Sulfolobus islandicus Y.N.15.51: one gene and its partner. Each later gene encodes a partner of the first gene's protein in a complex. Links are inferred from orthologs where the notes say so. Each region holds a gene or a part of one and is shown on either strand. Other genes may lie near its edges.

What was found. Proteins that work in one complex are often made in the same cells at the same time.
Region 2: the proteins of psmA (region 1) and YN1551_RS04735 are in contact, whole or in part, in a cryo-EM structure (PDB 6HE5), measured with the Archaeoglobus fulgidus proteins. The link is inferred for Sulfolobus islandicus Y.N.15.51 from one-to-one orthologs. Residues at the interface, in WP_010877997.1 of Archaeoglobus fulgidus: Ala30, Arg33, Gly34, Ala35, Asp51, Arg53, Val54, Lys66, Ser79, Gly80, Leu81, Val82, Met166; in WP_010879468.1 of Archaeoglobus fulgidus: Asp391, Leu392, Lys393, Gly394, Met396, Phe397, Val398.

Annotation. Positions count from the first base shown.
Region 1 is NC_012623.1:1,262,422-1,265,869, forward strand. Bases 104-3,082 are described here. They hold psmA (archaeal proteasome endopeptidase complex subunit alpha), read right to left. Parts: upstream 1,967-3,082; coding sequence 1,241-1,966; downstream 104-1,240. Other genes in these bases: rrp4 (exosome complex RNA-binding protein Rrp4), read right to left, coding at 104-519; YN1551_RS07025 (ribosome assembly factor SBDS), read right to left, coding at 522-1,223; YN1551_RS07035 (Rpp14/Pop5 family protein), read right to left, coding at 2,065-2,496; YN1551_RS07040 (PHP domain-containing protein), read right to left, coding at 2,471-3,031; YN1551_RS07045 (RNA-binding protein), read right to left, coding at 2,997-3,082. Also shown: more of rrp4, read right to left, coding at 1-103; more of YN1551_RS07045, read right to left, coding at 3,083-3,446. UniProt on the Methanocaldococcus jannaschii protein: Component of the proteasome core, a large protease complex with broad specificity involved in protein degradation. The M.jannaschii proteasome is able to cleave oligopeptides after Glu, Asp, Tyr, Phe, Trp, slightly after Arg, but not after Ala.
Region 2 is NC_012623.1:872,287-875,602, reverse strand. Bases 153-2,999 are described here. They hold YN1551_RS04735 (proteasome-activating nucleotidase), read right to left. Parts: upstream 2,244-2,999; coding sequence 1,062-2,243; downstream 153-1,061. Other genes in these bases: hflX (GTPase HflX), read left to right, coding at 2,807-2,999; YN1551_RS04730 (multiprotein bridging factor aMBF1), read left to right, coding at 2,316-2,810; YN1551_RS04740 (PUA domain-containing protein), read right to left, coding at 554-958; YN1551_RS04745 (proteasome assembly chaperone family protein), read right to left, coding at 153-557. In the rest of the region: more of YN1551_RS04745, read right to left, coding at 1-152; more of hflX, read left to right, coding at 3,000-3,316. UniProt on the Methanocaldococcus jannaschii protein: ATPase which is responsible for recognizing, binding, unfolding and translocation of substrate proteins into the archaeal 20S proteasome core particle.

The DNA.
Region 1 (3,448 bases):
ATACATACTTTTATTCTTACCTATAACACGCGGAACTTTAACTGGCATTATATCAATGACTATACCATTATTCACACGACCTAGATCCTTGCCCTTAACTGATAAAACGGGATCTATTGATCTATCAAAATTTTCAATTCTAGCTATAACATAGTCACCTACATCTAAATACCTCCTTAAATCCTCTCCAACATTAACGGATCTTCCTAAAAGATTTGAGGCTGGTAAATATGCCTTATAAGGCGATTTTATGTCAACCACCCAACCATAGATTTCAACGTCCTCCACTAAACCTATTACCACATCATTGACCTTAGGATAGTAAAACGAACCTTCCAACGGAATCACTTCAAACTGAGTATCTTTTACATCAAAAAGTCCAACAACTGTGGAGTAATATTTACTATTAACCTTTAATATATAAGGAGACCAAGGAATCTGGAACTCGCCTTCAGCTAATAACTCGCCAGGCACTACTATTGATCTTGGCTGTAAAACAATTTTCTGGGACTGACTCATTTCTATCTCACTTGCAATACTTTAACTTCAACTTCTCCTTTTGTCAGATTATTTAACTTATCTATAACGTCTTGCTGTGCACCCGCTGGTATTTCCAATTCAGCTAATAATGTACCATCTTCTAACCAATTGGCTTTTTTTACCTCCCCTAAGTTATGTAATTGTGATCTAACCTTAGAGCTATATTCTGATGGTACTTTAATACTAAGCAGAGCTCTCGCTATTTTAATTGGAATTATCTTAGAAATCTCCTTTACTATTTGCATAGCTTGTGCCTCCACGTCTTTGTTTAAATCAATTTGTATTCTAGCTTGTTCCATTGCCATCTCTAATCTAGTTGGCGGAATTGGTAAATTAGTTTTGGGATCAACGGCGTTTCTATGAATAAAATCAATTATTTGCTTTCTCTTAGTATCTAACATCTCTTTCCTTTGTTCTGCAGTTACCGGTAATTCACCTTTAAGTAAAATTTCTTTTACAATTGTCTCGAAATCAGTAGTACCAAAAACTTTTTTGAGTGATGCTGGAGATGCTTTCAAACCTTTCTTCACGTCCTTGTAAATAGTGTCAGAAACTACTACATCAGAAAGACTTATGCTCTTCCCACTTCTAAAAGCTAATGCTTCTTTTGGCTTAGCTAATATCTCAAACCTCTCTCCATGTGAGTCGTATTTAACTACTACATAATCACGCTCCTTCGTCATAAAAAAAATCCACCTTATTATAACTTCTGTAAATACATATTCTTATCTTCACTGGTCATTTTTAGAAATAGCCCAGTTTGGGTTGAGGCATATCCTATTTCCACAGTATTTGGAGTTAACTTTTCATTAGGCTTAAGAGTAGCCGATAAGGCCTTTAAGGCTAGGAGTATAGTATCTTCTATAGTCAAGTCCTCCTTGTAATTCTTCTCTAAAAACTCAGTAGCTGTATAATAACCTTGTCCTATTGCAACAGCTTGATATGGCATATATTGCCCACTAGGTTCAGTCATATATAGTTTAGGAACTGATTTGTCTATTCCTGCAATCACTAGTGCAACACCAAATGGTCTAACTCCTCCATGTTGTGTGTACATTTGCTTAACATCAGCAACTGATTTTGTTAGATAATCAATACTAACTGGTTCATCATATATTAACCTATGTTGTAATGCTATATTTCTCGCATAGTCTATTAAAACTCTACCATCAGAGGCTAGCCCAGCAAAACTGCACCCTACATGATCGTCGATTAAAAATACTTTCTCTATACTATCTACATCTAATAATGATTGGGCTTTTCTTTTCTCGCTTGCAATAACAACACCAGATTTTGATTTAATACCTATTGCTGTCCATCCCTTTTTTACAGCTTCAAATGCATAGTCTACTTGATATAGTGATCCGTCGGGCGAGAATATGGTTATTGCCCTATCATATCCCATAGCGGCTGGTCCGAACGCCATATACTATTCACTCATGAAATACTGAGTAATCCCTAATTTTAAAAATATCGTTCAGCTCGTCGCAGAGAACATCATCGATACAGTCTGGAGCGGCTTCATCACTTTAATCCGATTAGTTTTTTAGCCTTTTTTAAGCTTCCGGTTGTTCTTCTTGGAACTATAAGTATTTTGTTACCATTAATTTCCTTAGCAAAAGGTAAACTAGCTAAAACAGCCTTATAGCCTATCCTATTAGTAGATATAATCCCTTCTTGAGTATCCTCTCTATATGTAACAACTTTAGGATTTGCAATATTAAGCCATACATTACCTAATAGATCCTTCAAGGAGTTACGAACAACCCTCTCTAAATCATCACCTTTTACTTTGGATTCTGCAATAACGTAAAACACTATATATCTTTTAGCTCTTACTATTTTCTTATTTTTCACAATATTAAGGTTTAAGCTCTTTTTTCTGAGATATAATACAGTTAATATGAGAAGCCATAATATTAATATAATGTCAATTATTAGTTGAATTGAGTTCATTCAACAACTTTATGGGATTTAATATAACAAACTTATAAGCTTCCTCTTCATCAGCTCCCAATACGGTCAAATAACTTATTTTAGAGATTGGACTCCAGATCTCGTTAAAATCACTTGCATATGAGGAGAAAATAATGTTAGGTATCCATTTATATGCAAACACTATAGCATTATATAATAACCCGCTAGAAGATTTAAGTGAAACTTCAACGAATTTGTCATAATATCTTAATAGGTTTAGCATACTTTTCTTAAATATCCTCATATTATCATCAGCCAATATCACGGCATTGACCCTTTTGTTGATAATAGCATACTTTAAGGCATCTATTGAAAGAGGTTTTACAAAAACTAATACATCTCTCTCAATAAAAGGCTTCTTAAGCATCTTTTTCAGTTGATTCCCATTTTCCGCTTTTATAGTAACCCTTTTTATACCAACCAAACCATCTTCACTAAAAACCATGTTATATCCTAACCTTTTGACGTAAGGAAACAGCCTAGAGTTTAGAATGCATGATTCTACTACTAACAAGCTTCTTTATCTCCTCCTTTATATTCTCCAAAGAAGTATTAAACGAAATCATACATTTAACGACATCATCACCCTCTTTAAGAACAAGTCTACGCTCTGCAACCAAATACTGTTTATCGAATCTCAAATATAGTTTACTCCCATTCATATGGGAATCCATAGTTGTAAGAATAAACATTAATTCCGTAGTTTCAATTTTATCTAATATCATTTTAAAAAATTGCTCTCCATTCTTCTTATCAAATCTATATTCCAATATAACTATTTTATTACCGTAATGACCTTGAACAGTTGCGATATTTTTCTTTGAGCTAGAGATAAGAGGAGAGAAAAAACTCTCTATGGTATTTACTATTTTATTGTAATCCTCTGTCTCATGAATAAAAACTGAAAGTATTGCTTGATTTACTTTCATGC
Region 2 (3,316 bases), 390 kb from region 1 along the record:
ACTGGATCTGTCCTTTCACGATCTGCGTATGGTAACAAAACTAATGCTGGCAAGTCTTCAATTTCAGAATGTAAAGTGAATAAAGCTAATGGACCTACCATTAGTAATTGTTTGTCTAATTGAGGGTAATCTAAATTCAAACTGCATTTTGATGTTTTTAGCCATTTTAAACTCTCATTTCCAACTTTATACCTTTTATCTAGTGCTCCTACTAGAAGTATATTATTAATCGATAATTTCTTAATCCATTTTATAACTTGTGAAGCGAAATCATTCCACTCACGTTGAAACGGTAAAATATGATTAAGTAATAGTACTAAATGTTTATCCTTGTCATAAAATATATCAAAAGGTGTTGCGATACCGTAATCATCTACAAACGTGACGTCTCTATAATATTTAGTTACAACATACCCTATTCTTTCCATTTTTCTTTTTAAGGCTAAATGTCTTATTGCTAAATAGCCTACCTCCCCTATAGTTCTAAATCCAGTTATAAATGTAGAACCTTTTAGCTCACTTAAGTCTTTCTTTATTATTATCTTAACATTACTCATCTAGTACACCTCTTTTTCACGTGAACTGCCATACCTCTTTTATACTCCATCATTTCTTCTCCGGATAATTTAGCTTTACCTATTGCTATTAACTCGTCATTTTCATTTACAACTATCACCTCATCTCCAGCCCTTATTCGTTTATCAACTGCTATTACATGTTTAGAGAAAACATTTCTTCCATTTTTTATAAACTCTTCTAAATTCTTGGGTATTACAACCCTATATTCTGGAAACTTTGAACAACCCTTAATTACACTCCCGCTTAACAAGGTAAGGGAAAATAAAACATCTTGGGCCCTTAACACTAAATATAACTCTCCCCCACTGGTTAACACGTTTCTGATTTTCTTTGTATTTATGGATCTCTGAATTAAAAAATGCTTATCCTCGGGAAACAAACATCTAGAAACATTATAATCGAATTGATATTCAGCAATGTAACGTAAGGTTGAGATTTCATTATAGCTTGCTTCTACTGGTTCACTTAAAAACTCTTTATACTTAGCTATACTTCTCTCGCCTCTCTTTCATACTCTCCATATTATTCCTTTTAACATTAATCTTGGTTATAGCATTAACTAAATCCTTCATTGTAACCTTATTCCTACCATCCCTAATTGCCATATACGCTGCTTCAACACAAACATTCTTAATATCAGCACCACTAAATCCTTCTGAAAGCTGCGACAATAATTCAAGATTTATATTATCCTCGACTTTCATTTTCTTTAGGTATATGTTAAATATCTCAGTTCTTCCTCTAAAATCTGGTAAGGGAACCTCTATTATCCTATCAAATCTACCAGGTCGCAATAATGCAGGATCCAATATGTCTATCCTATTCGTAGCTGCAATGATCTTAACGTTATCCAACGGATTAAATCCATCGAGCTCAGCCAAGAGCTGCATTAACGTTCTCTGTATCTCCCTTTCTCCACTTGTTCCTATATCTATTCTCTTAGCACCTATGGCATCAATTTCATCAATGAAGATTATTGATGGTGCCTTTCTTTTAGCCATTTCAAATAACTCTCTAACTATCCTAGCACCTTCCCCCACAAATTTTTGTGCGAACTCTGAAGCAACAACATGAATGAAGACGGCATTACTCTCAGTAGCTACTGCTTTTGCCAACATAGTCTTTCCAGTACCTGGCGGACCATATAATAAAACTCCCTTTGGTGGTTCTACTCCTATCTCTCTAAATATCTCAGGCTTCTTCAAAGGTAATTCCACAACTTCCCTTAACTCCTTTATTTGCTCTTCTAATCCACCTATCTCAGAATAAGTTACGTTAGGTTTTTCCACAATTTCCATTGTCTTTACAATTGGATCTTCCTTCTGTGGCAAAACCTCTAATATAGTAGATCCTCTTTGATTTAAGGCAACAGATACTCCAGGCTTTATTAATTTTTGATCAATATGACTAGCTACATTTACTACTAAATTTGGTCCAGACGAACTTCTAACTAGTACTCTACCGTCTGGTAAAACGTCTAATACAACTGCCTCAATTAATGGAGGACTTAACATTTTTTCCATTTCTGCTTTATAATAATTTAGTTCTTTTCTTAGATTTTCAATTTCAATCTGTAATGACTTGATTTTTTCTTCTAATAATCTAACCAATTGAACCTCGTCTGAAGAAGAAGCATCCCTTATTGTGTCAAAATCTCCGGACAATTTAACTCGTATATATACTTGTTTGACATAGACTAAAAATGTTTAATACAAGTATTTACAATAGGTATCTATATGCAAGCTAATAGTGAAGAATACTGTGAATTATGTGGATCTCCAATTCATGGTAAAGGTATAACTATGTCATATGAAGGCTCAATTATTACTGTATGTAATTCATGTTACAATAGAATAAGAAAGCATGCAGTGATAGTAAAAGAGGATAATAAGAAAAGTGAAACACAAAAGAAAACCACTCCTAAACCGCCTAAAATGGCAGATACTGAATTAGAAATTGTAGCAGACTATTACAAGATTATTAAAAATGCTAGAGAACAATTGGGTATCTCACAACAACAATTAGCACAGAAATTAAAAGTATCGGAAAATATCATTAAAAGATTTGAAAGTGGTAAATTGAAGCCTACAATCTCTCAAGCCAGACAGCTAGAGAAAATTCTTGGTATTAAGCTAGTTACCCCATTAGAAAATGAAGAAAGCGAGAAAGAATTCGATGAAACAGAATTAACCTTAGGGGATGTAGTTAATATTAAAGAGGGAAAGAAGTGAAAAGTGCAGTTCTTTTTGTATCTGAAGAATTTAAGGAAGAGGCAATCGCGTTAGTTGAGGGGGCTAACTACAAGATAGTTAGGATTTACAAATTACCAAAATCGCCTAATGTGAAATTTTATATACAATATGATAAGCTGCAACAAATTAAAAACGACGAGGAGATTTCCACTTTAATCGTATTCGAACAACTTAAGCCCAGACACTTTATAAATCTGAGAAAAGAACTAAAAGGAAAAGAGATCCTAGACAAAATACTCCTTCTCTTAGAAATATTTGCATTGCATGCAGGGTCAAAAGAAGCAAAAATGCAAATAGAACTGGCCAGGCTTAAGTATGAACTACCGATAATAAAGGAAACGTATACTAAATCAAAAATAGGCGAACAACAAGGTCCTTTAGGAGCTGGAACGTATGGAGTAGAATCTACAATAAAATTTTATAAAAGAAGAATCAATAAACTTATGAAGGAATTAGAAAATATAAAGGCCTTTAAAGAAAAATCC